2 linked regions of the Kribbella sp. NBC_01245 genome follow. The protein of the gene in region 1 interacts with the protein of each later gene in a pairwise test. Links are inferred from orthologs where the notes say so. Each region holds a gene or a part of one and is shown in the gene's direction. Other genes may lie near its edges.

What was found. Proteins that work in one complex are often made in the same cells at the same time.
Region 2: the proteins of panC (region 1) and OG394_RS05505 interact in binary tests that used the Escherichia coli proteins (3 or more experiments, as listed by UniProt). The link is inferred for Kribbella sp. NBC_01245 from one-to-one orthologs.

What each region holds. Positions count from the first base shown.
Region 1 is NZ_CP108487.1:6,675,273-6,682,413, forward strand. What follows is about bases 2,873-5,821. They hold panC (pantoate--beta-alanine ligase), read left to right. Parts: upstream 2,873-3,907; coding sequence 3,908-4,735; downstream 4,736-5,821. Other genes in these bases: OG394_RS30480 (AAA family ATPase), read left to right, coding at 2,873-2,992; OG394_RS30495 (L-aspartate oxidase), read left to right, coding at 4,857-5,821. Also shown: more of OG394_RS30480, read left to right, coding at 170-2,872; more of OG394_RS30495, read left to right, coding at 5,822-6,533; nadC (carboxylating nicotinate-nucleotide diphosphorylase), read left to right, coding at 6,526-7,141. UniProt on the Escherichia coli protein: Catalyzes the condensation of pantoate with beta-alanine in an ATP-dependent reaction via a pantoyl-adenylate intermediate.
Region 2 is NZ_CP108487.1:1,290,814-1,297,922, reverse strand. What follows is about bases 2,849-5,765. They hold OG394_RS05505 (NUDIX hydrolase), read left to right. Parts: upstream 2,849-4,015; coding sequence 4,016-4,516; downstream 4,517-5,765. Other genes in these bases: OG394_RS05495 (RNA polymerase sigma factor), read left to right, coding at 5,325-5,765; OG394_RS05500 (phosphotransferase), read left to right, coding at 4,520-5,287; dop (depupylase/deamidase Dop), read right to left, coding at 2,849-3,942. In the rest of the region: OG394_RS05530 (NUDIX hydrolase), read right to left, coding at 1-336; prcA (proteasome subunit alpha), read right to left, coding at 333-1,271; prcB (proteasome subunit beta), read right to left, coding at 1,310-2,149; OG394_RS05515 (ubiquitin-like protein Pup), read right to left, coding at 2,158-2,367; more of dop, read right to left, coding at 2,422-2,848; more of OG394_RS05495, read left to right, coding at 5,766-5,816; OG394_RS05490 (RNA polymerase sigma factor), read left to right, coding at 5,798-5,941; OG394_RS05485 (hypothetical protein), read left to right, coding at 5,941-6,744; OG394_RS05480 (hypothetical protein), read right to left, coding at 6,749-7,084.

The sequences.
Region 1 (7,141 bases):
GCGGCGGCGAACAACGAAGAGGCGTGCACGGACGTACGGAAGTGCGCGGCCGGCCGGTTGCGGCGATAGAACCCGGATGGGCCGTAGAGCGCATCCGCCCAAGCCGCTTCAAATGTCCTCATGGTCTACGGAGATCTTAGGATCGGCAGAACCAGAACCGAGAGGGACCATGCCTGAGCTGCCCGAACACCTGCGCATCCTGCTGACCGACGAGCCGCTGCTGCATATCGCGGGACCGATCGATCCGTGGCGGATGCCGGAGGGCTGGCTGGACGAGCGCCGGGCCCGGATCAAGCCGCTGGTCGAGGATCCGGCGTTCGATCTGCCCGAGCTCCTGAAGACGTGGGTGCCGAAACCGTTCCGCGCTGACTCGCCCTTTCTCGCACGGGCGTTCTTCACTCTGGTCTGGGACATGTTCCCGCCGATGGGTCTGATCACCGGGCCGGTCAGCGATCTCTACGCGCATCTGCTCAACGACTACATGGCCACCTGGCGCCAGCAGGGCAACTACGACAGCTGGGTCGTCGGTCTGGCCAGCTCGGGTCTGCCGCGGAGCTACTTCGGCCGGATCACCGACCGCCCGGAGCTGCGCGAGAAGCTGGTCCACTTCTATCGCGAGGCGCTCGACCTGCTCAGCGACATCCCGCCGTTCGAGCCGCGCCGGCAGGTGCTCGTGCAGGCGTTCGACCGGATCGTGTCGGACGAGCGGTTGATGGCGGCCCATCGCACGATGAGCCATGACGAGCTGATCAAGCTCTGGCGCACCGAGGTGTTCGCCGACGACGCGGCGTTCGACGCCTTCCCGGAGCAGACCGGCAATCCGCTCGAGCTGCTGGTCTGGAGCATGGGCCGGCTGCGGATGGCGTTCGACGCCGTCTCCGCGGTCACACCGGAGCGGGAGGAGTCCTTCGAGGAGCACGTCGCGGGCCATCTCCACCAGGTCGGCAGGACCGATCTGCCGGCCGGACTGGCCTTCACCGATCTCGGGTCCGAAGGTGTTGCCGAGGTGCAGAAGATCTTCGACCGTACGACGAAGAGCATCGACCGGACGGCCTGGTTGCGTAATCGCCGGGCCTGGCTGGCACGAGCCGCCGAGGCCGGAGGCGCGGACGCAGCTCGGCACTGGCTAGCCGCGTCGTACGTGGCGGGCGCGACGCTCAAGGGCCTGCCGGGCGATCCGCTGGAGTCCGAGGACCTGCGGCTGGTGATCAGCCACCTGCGGGACGTGCGCAACATCTTCCGGATCCGCAAAATCGCCAAGCCCGCGCCGGTCGTAACCCCAAAGACCGACGCGGCAGAAACACCGAGGGAAGAGCCGACCGAGGGCAGCACGGCCGATCCGATGGCCGAGCTGGACACGATGATCGGGCTGACCCCGGTGAAGACCCGGGTGCGGGAGCTCGCCGCCCAGGTTAAGGTCGCCAAGCTCCGGCACGACGCGGGCATGGCGGTCGGCTCCCGGCCGGGCCACCTCGTCTTCACCGGGAATGCGGGCACCGGCAAGACCACCGTGGCCCGGCTACTGGCCGCGATCTACAAGGACCTCGGGTTGTTGTCATCGGGTCATCTCGTCGAGGTCAGCCGGGCCGACCTGATCGGCCGCTTCATCGGTGAGACCGCGCCCAAGGTCGAGCAGGCCGTCCAGCGCGCGCTCGGTGGCGTGCTGTTCATCGACGAGGCGTACGCGTTGTTCAGCGAGTCGGAGAAGGACTTCGGCCACGAGGCGATCGCCATCCTGATCAAGCTGATGGAGGATCATCGCGACGACCTGGTCGTCGTACTGGCCGGCTATCCGCGCGAGATGACTGCACTACTCGACGCCAACCCGGGGTTGCGGTCGCGCCTGCCGGTGACGCTGGCCTTCCCGGACTACTCCGATGACGAGTTGCACCGGATCTTCCTGCACCTGGTAAGCGAGGCCGGATTCACCTTGGCGGACGGGATTTCCGACCGCGTCGCGGCCACCCTGAGAAGGTTGCCCAGGGCCCCTGGTTTCGGAAACGCCCGCGCTGTTCGCTCACTGCTGGAGCAGATCGCCACCCGGCAGGCCGTTCGCGTCGCGGGTAGCGAGGCGCCGACACCGGCGGAGATCCGCCAGATCGTCGCGGCCGATCTCCCGACGGTCGAGTCGACGGCGCTCGCGACCGGTGGTGTCGTACCGCAGGTCGATCCGCTCACCGCCCTCGACGGCCTGATCGGTCTGACCGACGTGAAGGAGGTCGTACGGCGCTTGTCCGCCGAGGCCGAGGCGGAAGTGCTGCGGATCAAGGCCGGGCTGCGGCCGTCGACGCGATCGCGGCACATGGTCTTCCTCGGCAATCCCGGCACCGGCAAGACGACCGTGGCGCGGTTGATCGCGGGCATCTACCGGGATCTCGGCCTGCTCGGCACGGGCCAGCTCGTCGAGGTCAGCCGTGGCGACCTCATCGCGGAGTACCTCGGCCAGACCGCGCCAAGGGTGCGCAAGGTGGTCGAGAAGGCCCTCGGTGGGGTGCTGTTCATCGACGAGGCGTACGCGTTGTACGACTCCCACTCGTACGGCGCGGAGGCGATCGCGACGCTGCTCCAGTTGATGGAGGAGTACCGCGACGACCTCATCGTCGTACTCGCCGGCTACACCTTCGAGATGGAGGAGTTGCTCGACGCGAACAGTGGCTTGCGCTCGCGGGTGCCGACGCGGCTCGAGTTCCCGGATTACTCGGTCGAGGAGCTCGGGATGATCTTCACCAAGATCGCGACCGAGGCCGGGTACAGCCTGGAGCCCGGCATCAGCGAGCGGGTGGGGCAGTTGCTCGCGCCGTTGCGCCGGGAGCACGGGTTCGGCAACGGCCGCCAGGTCCGGAACGTGTTCGAGGACACGATCGCCCGCCAGGCCGTCCGCATCACCGCCCTGACCGGCCCGACCGTCGACCAGATCCGCGAACTCCTGATCGCCGACCTGCCGGGCAAGGTCACCGGTCCCCAGAGCAACGGCCCGGGCTTCAAGGTCTAAGGCGCCAAGTAAGGTAGGTCCAACCGCACGATCCGTCTGGTACCCGCCACGGGACTGGAACGTAAGGGCAGGTATGGAAAGCATCGGCATCATCGGTGCCGGCCGCGCAGGGACCGCCATCGGGCCGGCCCTGACCGCCGCCGGGTACCGCCTCACCGGCATCACCGCGCGCACCCCGGCCTCGGCCGAGCGCGCCGCCCGGCTCCTCCCGGGCATCCCCATCCGGCCTCTCGACGAGCTCGACGCCATCTCCGACGTGCTGATCCTGGCCGTCCCGGACGAGGCGATCGCGACGGTCGCGGCCCAGCTCGAACCAAGGCCCGAGCGGTACGTCGTACACCTGTCTGGCGCTTTTGGGACGGCCCCGTTGAAGGCGGCCGGGGGGATCCCGATCGCGCTGCATCCGCCGATGACCTTCACGGGTACGTCGGTGCCGGACCTTTCGGAGGTGACGTTCACCGCGACCGCGCCGGATGAGGCCCGGCCGTTCGTAGAGCGCCTGGTGAAGGACCTCGGTGCGGGCGTCCAGTGGGTCGCCGAGGACCAGCGTGCGACGTACCACGCGGGGGTCGTGCACGGCGCGAACCATCTGGTCACGCTGCTGGCCCAGTCGTTCGAGGTGCTCCGCGCGGCCGGCGTGACCGATCCGTCCGCAACAATGCGGCCACTGCTGCGGGCCACTCTCGACAATGCCCTGAGCTCCGGTCATGATGCGCTCACGGGGCCAGTCGCCCGGGGCGATGCCGGCACGGTCGAAGCGCACCTGACGGCACTACCTCCGGACACGGTTCCCGCGTACGTCGCGCTGGCCCGTGCGACCGTGGAGTTGGTCGCCGCGGACGGGCGGATCGACGCGAGCGCGGCGGAGCGGCTTCGCGCCGTACTGGTGGCAAACCTCGGACGGGAGGCGGCACTGTGAGGCTCACCCAGACGAAAGCCGAACTGAGGGCCGCCACGGCGGTCCGGCCCCGCGCGGTCGTGATGACGATGGGCGCGCTGCACGACGGGCACGCGGCGTTGCTGGCCGATGCGCGCGAGCGAGTCGGACCCGAGGGCAGCGTGGTGCTGACGATCTTCGTCAACCCGCTGCAGTTCGGGCCGTCCGAGGATTTCGAACGCTATCCGCGCACCCTCGCGAGTGACTTGGCCGTCGCCAAGAACGAGGGCGTCGACCTGGTCTTCAACCCGTCCCGCGAGGAGCTCTACCCGACTGAGCCGTCGATCACCGTGCATCCCGGGCCGTTGGCGGACGAGCTCGAGGGCACGTTCCGGCCCGGGCATTTCGGCGGCATGCTGACGGTGGTGTCGAAGCTGCTGCACCTGACCGCGCCGGATATCGCGCTGTTCGGGGAGAAGGACTACCAGCAGTTGACGCTGATCCGCGAGATGGTGGCCGACCTGGACTTCGGCGTCGACATCATCGGGGTGCCGACCGTGCGAGAGCCGGACGGACTCGCGTTGTCATCGCGGAACCGCTATCTCGACGAGGACGAACGGCGTGAGGCGCTGGTGCTGCATCGCGCCTTGAACGCGGGCGCCAAAGCCGGGGGATTTGGTCCGGAGGCGGTGCTCAAGGCCGCCCGGGACGAGCTGAACGCGGCCAAGGGCGTCGAGGTCGACTACTTCGCCCTCCGCGCGCCCGACCTCGGCCCGGTCGTCGGCCCCGGCGAAGCCCGCATGCTCGTAGCCGCCCGCGTCGGCGGCACCCGCCTAATCGACAACATGGCCGTAACCCTCCGCTGACCCCTGATCTCTTTGCGTTCATTCGCCGGAATCCGCCCTCTGGTGACCGCTTGCTCGCACAGGTAGGCATACAGGAGAGGGCGGATTCCGGCGAATGAACGCAAAGAGATACCGTCGCGGGATGATTGCTGCTGCCGTGCCTCAGAGGTTGGCTGCGCCGGCTCCGGGGTGGACCGATGCCGCCGACTTCGTTGTGATCGGGTCGGGGGTCGCCGGGTTGACGGCGGCGTTGCGGCTGCGGTCGATCGGCTCGGTGCTGGTGGTGACGAAGGACGTGATCGCGTCGGGTTCCACCCAGTGGGCGCAGGGCGGGATCGCGGCGGCGATGGGTCCGGGGGATACCCCAGAGGACCATCTCCAGGACACGCTCGTCGCCGGTGCGGGCCTGTGCGACGTGGAGGCTGTCCGCACGCTCGTGACCGAAGGCCCGGCCGCTGTGCAGGAGCTGATCGACCTGGGCGCGCGGTTCGACGAGTCGGCCGCGGGCGTGTTGTCGCTGACTCGCGAAGGCGGTCACCACCGCAACCGGATCGCGCACGCGGGTGGGGACGCGACCGGCGCCGAGATCGAGCGAGCCCTGGTCGCCGCTGTCACTCGCGCCGACGATATCCGCATCATCGAGCACGCCCTCGTTCTCGATCTGCTCAAGGCGGCGGACGGCGCCGTCGCCGGAGTCACTCTGCACGTGATGGGCGAGGGCCAGCTCGACGGCGTTGGCGCGATCCGCGCGCGGGCGGTCATTCTCGCGTCCGGTGGGATGGGCCAGATCTACGCGGCCACCACCAACCCGAGCGTTTCCACCGGTGACGGGATGGCCTTGGCTTTGAGGGCCGGCGCGAAGGTCCGCGATCTGGAGTTCGTGCAGTTCCACCCGACCGTGTTGTGGCTCGGCAAAAGCGCGAAAGGCCAGCAGCCGCTGGTTTCCGAGGCGGTTCGCGGTGAGGGCGCCGTACTCGTCGATCACGAGGGCAAGCGGTTCATGCAGGGTCAGCACGAGATGGCCGACCTGGCACCGCGGGACATCGTGGCGAAGGCGATCATGCGCCAGATGCTTGCCTCGGGCAAGGACCACATGTTGCTCGACGCCCGGCACTTCGGTGACGAGAAATGGCGTGTGCGCTTCCCGACCATCCTGGCGTCGTGCCGCTCGCACGGTATCGACCCGGTGCGCGAGCTGATCCCGGTCGCGCCCGCCTGCCATTACTCGTCGGGCGGCGTTTGGACCGACTTGCACGGTCGTACGTCGATCCCCGGGCTCTACGCCTGCGGAGAGGTCGCGTGTACGGGCGTGCACGGCGCCAACCGGCTCGCGTCGAACTCCCTGCTCGAGGGTCTCGTCTTCGCCCGGCGCATCGCCGTACTGCTCGAGCAGGAGCTGCCGGAATTCCGCGAGCCGATCGCGGACGACCGCGTGCCCGGTTTGACCGACGCGGACGTCGTACCGGAACTGCAGCGTGTGATGACGATGGGCGCGGGCGTGATCCGCAGCGCGCCCGGGCTGACCGAGGCCGCGGCCGCGTTGGCGAAGCTGATCGAGCAGACGCCGGGTGAGCCCGGTACGCCCGCCTGGGAGGCGACGAACCTGGTCACGGTCGGGTCGGCGCTGATCGCGGCGGCGTACGCGCGCGAGGAGAGCCGCGGCTCGCATTGGCGCGAAGACCACCCGGACCGGGATGATTCGGCCTGGCTCGGCGGTTTGGACATCACGCTGGCCGGTCAGAATGACGCAGCCCGCCCGGTGACGGCTTTCGCTCGCCGGGACTTCCCCTCAGATGCGGAGACACGAAACCATGGATGACGCGCTCGACAGGCAATGGGTCGAGGACCTCGTCCGGGCCACCCTGGAAGAAGACCTCGCCGGTGGCGTCGATGTGACCAGCACCGCCACCATCGACGCGGACCAGACCTCGACCGGCGATTTTGTTGCCCGTAGCAACGGAGTGGTGGCCGGTCTGCAGGTCGCGGCGTTGGTGCTGAAGCTGGTCAACCCCGATGTCGAGGTCGAGCAGAAGGTTGCCGACGGCACCCAGGTGTCGACCGGTGACGTGCTGATGACCGTGTCCGGCAAGACCCGCCAGCTGCTCACCGCCGAGCGGACCGCGCTGAACCTGCTCTGCCACCTCTCGGGTGTCGCCACCCAGACGGCGTTGTGGGTGCGAGAGCTCGAGGGCACCGGCGCGGCCGTTCGCGATACCCGGAAGACGATGCCGTTGATGCGCAGCCTGGAGAAGTACGCCGTGCGCTGCGGTGGCGGGTCGAACCACCGGATGTCGCTGTCCGACGCTGCCCTGATCAAGGACAACCACGTGATCGCGGCCGGCGGTGTCGCGGAGGCGTTCGCCCTGGTGCGCAAGGCCTTCCCGGACGTGCCGGTCGAGGTCGAGGTGGACACCGTCGAGGACGCGA
Region 2 (7,109 bases), 5.4 Mb from region 1 along the record:
GCAGGTGTAGCCGGTTTCCTCTTCGAGTTCGCGTACGGCGGCCGCGGCGGGCTCTTCGCCGGGGTCGATCAGGCCGCCGGGGAGGTTGGTCACCACCTGGTCCGGGCCGGCGCGGAACATGCGGACCGTGACGATCCGGCCGTCCGGGGTGAGCGGCAATACCGTCACCCCGGCACCAGTGCCGGCCTCGGGACCGAAGACGTCCCAGTCGCACTCGCGGCCGTCGGGCAGGCGGTACCGGCGCACCTTGACGGAGAGGAACCCGTCGTACGCCGGCCGCTCGTCGACCAGTTCCCAGGCGATCGGGTCAATCCGATCGATCGGGTTGTTGCTCACGCAGGGCGGTCCGGGTCCTCCGGCGGCGCGACCGGCGCGTCGTCGTCCTCGACCGGCGGCGCGACCGGCGCGTCGTCGTCCTCGACCGGCGGCGCGATCGGCACGTCCTCGACCTCACCCGAGTCCACCGAACCCGCCGCACCAGCCGTGTCGCCAGAGCCGGACACGTCAGACGAGCTTTCGTAGCCCTCCGGCTTGTGGTGGTCGGAGGTCTCGGCGGCCGAACTCGTGTCGGGCTTGGACTCGGCCAGGATCCGGGCCAGCGTCTCGTCCGAGATGCGCTTGAACTTGCGCACCTGGCTCCTGGTCCGGTCCAGTACGGCGACCTCGATCTGGTCCGGCGTGAGCTGACGGGTCTCCGTACCGTCGTGACCGAGGGCGTCGACCGCCAGCCGGAGCGCCCCGGCCAGGGAGATGCCCTCGGCGTAGTGCTCGCCGATGTAGTCCGCGACCTGCTCGGCTGGACCGCCCATGACGGCATAACCGCGCACATCCGCGATCGAGCCGTCGTAGGTCAGCCGGTAGATCTGGTCATCCGCGGCCGTATCGCCGACCTCGGCCACCAGGATCTCGACCTCCAGCGGCTTCTCCCCACCCGAGGAGAAGATCGCGCCGAGGGTCTGGGCATACGCGTTCGCCAACGCACGGCCGGTGACGTCGCGCCGGTCGTACGAGTAGCCCCGCATGTCGGCGAGTCGCACGCCGGCGATGCGCAGGTTCTCGAACTCGTTGTAGCGCCCGACGGCCGCGAAGGCCATCCGGTCGTAGATCTCGGCCACCTTGTGCAGCGCGGGAGAACGGTTCTCCGCGACGAACAAGATGCCGTCGGCATATTGCAGGGCGATCGCGCTGCGACCCTTGGCGATGCCCTTGCGGGCGAAGTCGGCCCGGTCCCGCATCAGCTGTTCGGGTGAGACGTAGAACGGAACGCTCATTCAGGTCCTCTATCAATCAAAGCGGCGCGAGGGCCGGATCAGGTCAGGGAGGCGGCCGGGCCGTCGGGTCGTTGCAGGCGCGCGCCGACGATGGTGTCGACGAGACCACCGACCTCGTCGTCGGGCATCCGGCGGTAACCGTCCCCGGTGACCACGGCGACCACCGGGAAGATCCGCCGGGCCAGGTCCGGGCCGCCGGTCGCGGAGTCGTCGTCCGCCGCGTCGTACAGCGCCTGGATGGTCGCCGTCACGCAGTCGGTGGCCGACAGGCCCTCCTTGTACAGCTTCTTCAGCGAGCCGCGGGCGAACAGCGAGCCCGAGCCGACGCTGTAGAACGACTGCTCCTCATACCGACCGCCGGTCGGGTCATACGAGAAGATCCGGCCGCCCTTCAGGTCCTGGTCGTAGCCGGCGAACAGTGGCACGACGGTCAGGCCCTGCATCGCCATCGGCAGGTTGCCCCGGATCAGCGCGCTGAGCCGGTTCGCCTTGCCGTCGAGGCTGAGGGTGGCACCCTCGAGCTTCTCGTAGTGCTCCAGCTCGACCTGAAACAGGCGCACCATCTCCACCGCGAGACCGGCCGAACCGGCGATGCCGACGGCCGAGTACTCATCGGCGGGGAACACCTTCTCGATATCGCGCTGGGCGATGATGTTGCCCATGGTGGCGCGGCGGTCGCCCGCCATCACCACGCCGCCCTCGAAGGTGGCGGCGACGATCGTGGTGCCGTGCGGCACCTGCTGGGACAGATCACCCGCGGGCACGCCTCGTCGCCCGGGCAACAGGTCGGGGGCATGCCCCGCCAGGAAGTCCGCGAACGACGAGTTGCCCGGGGTCAGAAAGGCTTCCGGCAGTCGGCCGAAGGCATCGGTTGTCATCTAGTGCTTCACTCCCCGCCCTTTTGGACGAATCCGCGAACGAACTCCTCCGCGTTCTCCTCCAGCACCTCGTCGATCTCGTCGAGGATCGAATCCACGTCGTCGTCGAGCCGCTCTTTACGCTCGGCGACCTCCTCCGACGCGGTGACCTCGGCGACCTCTTCCTCCGTGCCGGATCGCTTCGTCTGCTTGTGTTGCTGCCCGCCGTCCTTAGCCATGCCAACCTCCTAGGCCACACCTGGAAGCCTTCCTAATGGCCTCCTACAGCGACCCTACCCGGCGGCACCCCCAGTAATGGTGCGAACCAGGTCACTCGCGGTGTCGCACTGGTCCAGCAAGGTCCCGACATGCGCCTTCGTACCCCGCAGGGGGTCGAGGGTCGGGATGCGTTGCAGCGACTCCCGGCCGGGCAGATCGAAGATGACGGAGTCCCACGAGGCGGCCGCCACCTGGCCGGCGTACTTCTGCATGCAGCGACCGCGGAAGTACGCCCTGGTGTCCGTCGGCGGGTGCGTGACGGCCATCCGGATCTCCTCGTCGGAGACCAGCCGCTGCATCCGCCCGTTCTTGACCAGGCGGTAGTACAGGCCCTTGTCCGGGCGGAGATCCGCATACTGCAGGTCGACCAGGTGCAGCTTGGAGTCGTCCCAGCCGAGGTTGTCGCGATCACGGTACGACTGGAGCAGCTTGAGCTTGGCGACCCAGTCGAGCTGGTCGGACAGCGTCATCGGGTCGAGCGACAGCTGGTCCAGCACGCGCTCCCAGCGCTGCAGCACGTCGCGGGTCTGACGATCGGCGTCGTCGCCGTACCTGTCCTCGACGTACTTGCGGGCCTGCTCCAGATACTCCATTTGGAGCTGGACAGCAGTCAGTTTGCGGCCGTCCTTGAGCGTGAGCAGATGCGTACAGCTCGGGTCGTGGCTCACCTCGTGCAGCGCCGTGACCGGACGGTCGACGGAGAGGTCGGCGGTCAGCCAGCCCTCCTCGATCATCGAGAGGACCAGCGCGGTGGTGCCGACCTTCAGGTAGGTCGAGATCTCGGACAGGTTCGCGTCGCCGATGATGACGTGCAGGCGGCGATACCGGTCCGGATTCGCGTGCGGCTCGTCGCGGGTGTTGATGATCGGCCGCTTCAGCGTGGTCTCGAGCCCGACCTCGACCTCGAAGTAGTCGGCCCGCTGGCTGATCTGGAAACCGTGGTTGTTGCCGTCCTGACCGATGCCGACGCGGCCGGCGCCGGTGACCACCTGGCGGCTGACGAAGAACGGCGTCAGGTGCCGCACGATCGAGGCGAACGGCGTCGACCGGCGCATCAGGTAGTTCTCATGAGCGCCATACGACGCGCCCTTGTTGTCGGTGTTGTTCTTGTACAGGTTGATCCGCGGAGACCCGGGCAGTTGGTGCGCCTGGCGAGCGCCCTCCATGATCACGAGCTCGCCGGCCTTGTCCCACACCACCACGTCGCGCGGGTTGGTGCACTCGGGTGACGAGTACTCCGGGTGGGCGTGGTCGACGTACAACCGCGCGCCGTTGGTCAGGATGACGTTGGCCAGCCCCGTCTCCTCATCGGTGAGCTGGCTGGAGTCGGCCACCTCCCGGCTGAGGTCGAAGCCGCGCGCGTCCCGGAGCGGGTGCTCCTCGTCGAAGTCCCACCTCGTCTTCCGGGCCAGCGGCTGCGTCTGCGCATAGCCGTTCACCACCTGGCTCGAGGTCAGCATCGGGTTGGCCCCGGGCTGCCCCGGCACCGAGATGCCGAACTCGGTCTCGGTCCCCATGATCCGCCGAACACTCATACGAATGAGCCTACGCGGTAGGACCCCCACGTGCTGGCGATTCCGCCCAGCCTGTGGATGAAACACTGACCAGATGGACGAATTGGTAGCTCTGGTGGACGAGAACGGCGTGGTCACGGGTTCGGCACCACGCTCGGTGATGCGGCGGGAAAACCTTCGCCATTGCGCGACCGGCGTGCTCGTTCGTAACAGCGATGGCCAGATCTACGTCCACCGTCGTACGCCGACCAAGGACGTCTATCCGCACCACTACGACTTCGCCGCGGGAGGTGTCGTCGCGGCCGGCGAGGAGCCGTACGACGCGGTGGTGCGCGAGCTGGACGAGGAGCTGGGTATTACCGGCGTAGACCTGGTGAAGCTCCCGGAAGGCGACTACGCCGACGAGAACACGGCGTACCACGCGTACCTCTACGAGTGCGTCTGGGATGGCCCTGTACGGCACCAGCCGGAAGAAGTCGAGTGGGGCGCCTGGATGTCCCCGAAGGAGCTCGTAGCCCGTCTGGACGACCCTGACTGGCCGGTCATGCCTGACACAAATGCGTTGCTTGGCGACTACGTCCGGTCCATGCTCTGACGGGTGACCGACGACGGACTTGCGACGATCCAGGACAACGGCTGGGACAGCAAAGCCTGGACCGACGGCGTCTGGCTCTACCGCGACCCACGCCGTCCCGAGGTCGTGCCGCGCCTACTCGCTGAGGCGGCCCTACTCCCCTGGCTTGCGCCGCAGCTCCCGCTAACAGTCCCTGTGCCCGAGCTGACGGCCACTGGTGTCCGGCACCGCCTGCTGCCGGGTGTGCCGCTCGAAGACGCTCCTGTCGGCAAGGCGCTCGGGAGCTTCCTCAGGGCCCTGCACGCGGTAGACCCGGCCGAGGCCGTCCAACACAGCGCACAGGACGCAGAGGCCGCTCACGCCGAGCGGAGCGCCGTACAGGCTCGTATGGCGGCAGAGGTCCTCCCGAGGCTCCCGGAGGACGTCAGGCGGCGTGGCGAGGACCTACTCGCGGAGATCGCTCAGGCGACGTACGCGCAGTTGGTGCACGGAGACCTTGGGCCGGACCACATCCTCGTCACGGGTGACGCGGTGACCGGCGTGATCGATTGGACCGACGCGCATATCGGGGATCCCGCGCTCGACCTGTCGTGGCTCCTGTACGGCGCTGAACCCATCGTGGCCGAGGCGGTCGCGGCGTCGTACGAGCCGGACCAAGACGTCAAGCGACGGGCGCTCGCGTGGCACCGACTCGGGCCTTGGTACGAGGTCCTGTTCGGGCTCGACACCGAGCGGCCAGAGCTGGTCCAAAGCGGTCTTGCCGGAGTGACCTCGCGGCTCGTGCAACCTTGACCTGGGGGTCCGGACACTCCCCTGTGTGAGGACCTCGATGACCGACACCAGCCAGCCCGGCACCTCGACCGATCCGCCAACGCCCGACGACGTGCTGTGGAACCGGATCCGCGCCGGTGACGAGCAGGCGCTCGGCGAACTCTTCGACCGGTACGCCGACGACGTGCACGCCTTCGCGTTCCGGCGTACGGCGTCGTGGGCGATCGCCGAAGACGTCGTGCAGACCACCTTCGTCAGCACCTGGCAGCGGCTGATGCGCCGCGATCCGGGCCCGTTGCGCGGCGAGTCGGCCCGCGGCTGGCTGCTCGTCGTCGCCGGGAACGAATGCCGCAACCACTTCCGGGCCGTGCAACGCCTCAAAGCGCTGGTCCAGCGCGTATCGGCACCCGCCGACGCCCCTGACCCAGCGGCCGACGTGGCTCGCCGGCTCGACGACGAGCGCCGGATGTCCGAGGTCCGGCGCGCCCTCGCCAAACTGCCCGCCCACGAGCGCGACACACGCTCGAGCTGGTGGTCTGGGCCGGCCTGACGATCGCCGAGACGGCCGCCGCCCTCGGCGTTCCGGACGGAACCGTCAAAGCCCGTATCCATCGTGCCCGCCGCCGCCTGCCTGGGCTGGTTTCGGAGGCCGCCCTGCTCGAGGAGAACTCCTGATGACCAAGCTCGAACCGCCACCCGTTCCGCCGCTGCCGCCGGGCACGCGTGCCCGGCTGCGCCGCCGAATCCTCGACCAGACCCGGCCGGTCCACCAGCCGACCGCCGCACGACGCTGGGCCCCCGCGCTGGTGGCCGCCACCGCGGTCGCAGGCGTGAGCGTGGGCGTGGCCGTCCACGGCGCGCGGACGCACGGCGAGCCCGCACCGGCGAGTACGACGGGACAGGCGCAGGCCGGCCGCGTGGTCACGACCGACAAGGGGCGTGCCAACGCGGCCGCCATCGCGAATGCCATGGACAAGTGCCTGCTCTACTGGCACGGCTCGACCAAGAAGCGGGCGCAGGCCGAGGTGCTCTACGCCCGGATGTACTCGTACACGTCGATGGCCGGGTTCAACAAGCCGGCCGTCGGCATGCTTTTCACGGTCGGCAACGCGTACTACTACGTGACCGACTCCTCCTGCCGCAAGGAGAGCGAGGTGCTGATGGTGGGCGCCAAGAAGAAGGTGGAGGCGAGCGCCGGCAAGAACAAGCTGGCGGAGGCGTGGGACAAGGAGCGCCCCGAATACGCCACGATGCGGTCGGACAGCTTCGTCCGGGTGCCGCCGAAGGTCGCCCGGCTCCAGGCCCGGCGTGCGTGGGACAACGGCGCCTCGGACTGGTACGAGTCGCCGATCGTCGCCAACGGCTACGCGCTGGTCACCTACACGGTCTGGGGCACGCCGGCCAACCGGAACCGCATGCACGCCCACGACGAATTCCGCGCGTACGACGCGAACGGTCTAGAGGTCAAGCTCGGCTAGGGCCTCAGCGGCCCATGAAGCGGCTGATGGAGCGGGCGAGGTTGACGCCGACGATGCCGCCCCAGCAGATGATGATGGCGATCGTGCCCTCCTGGTTGGCGGCGATCGCGGTGATCGGGATACCCGCTACCACCGAGACGATGGCCAGGGCGAGGCCGCCCGGGTCGTCCTTGGGCGGCAACTGCGGCTGTGGGACCGGTACGGCGGCGACGCGCTCGGCGATCCGGGCGTCGACCTTCTCCAGGAAGGCGTCGATGATCTCGGGCTCGTAGTCCGCACCGAGCTCCTGCCGGGCTGCCATCGCGGCTCGCAGGTCCTTCTGAGCCTCATCTGTCGCCATGCGAGGAAGGTACGCCGTCAACGGT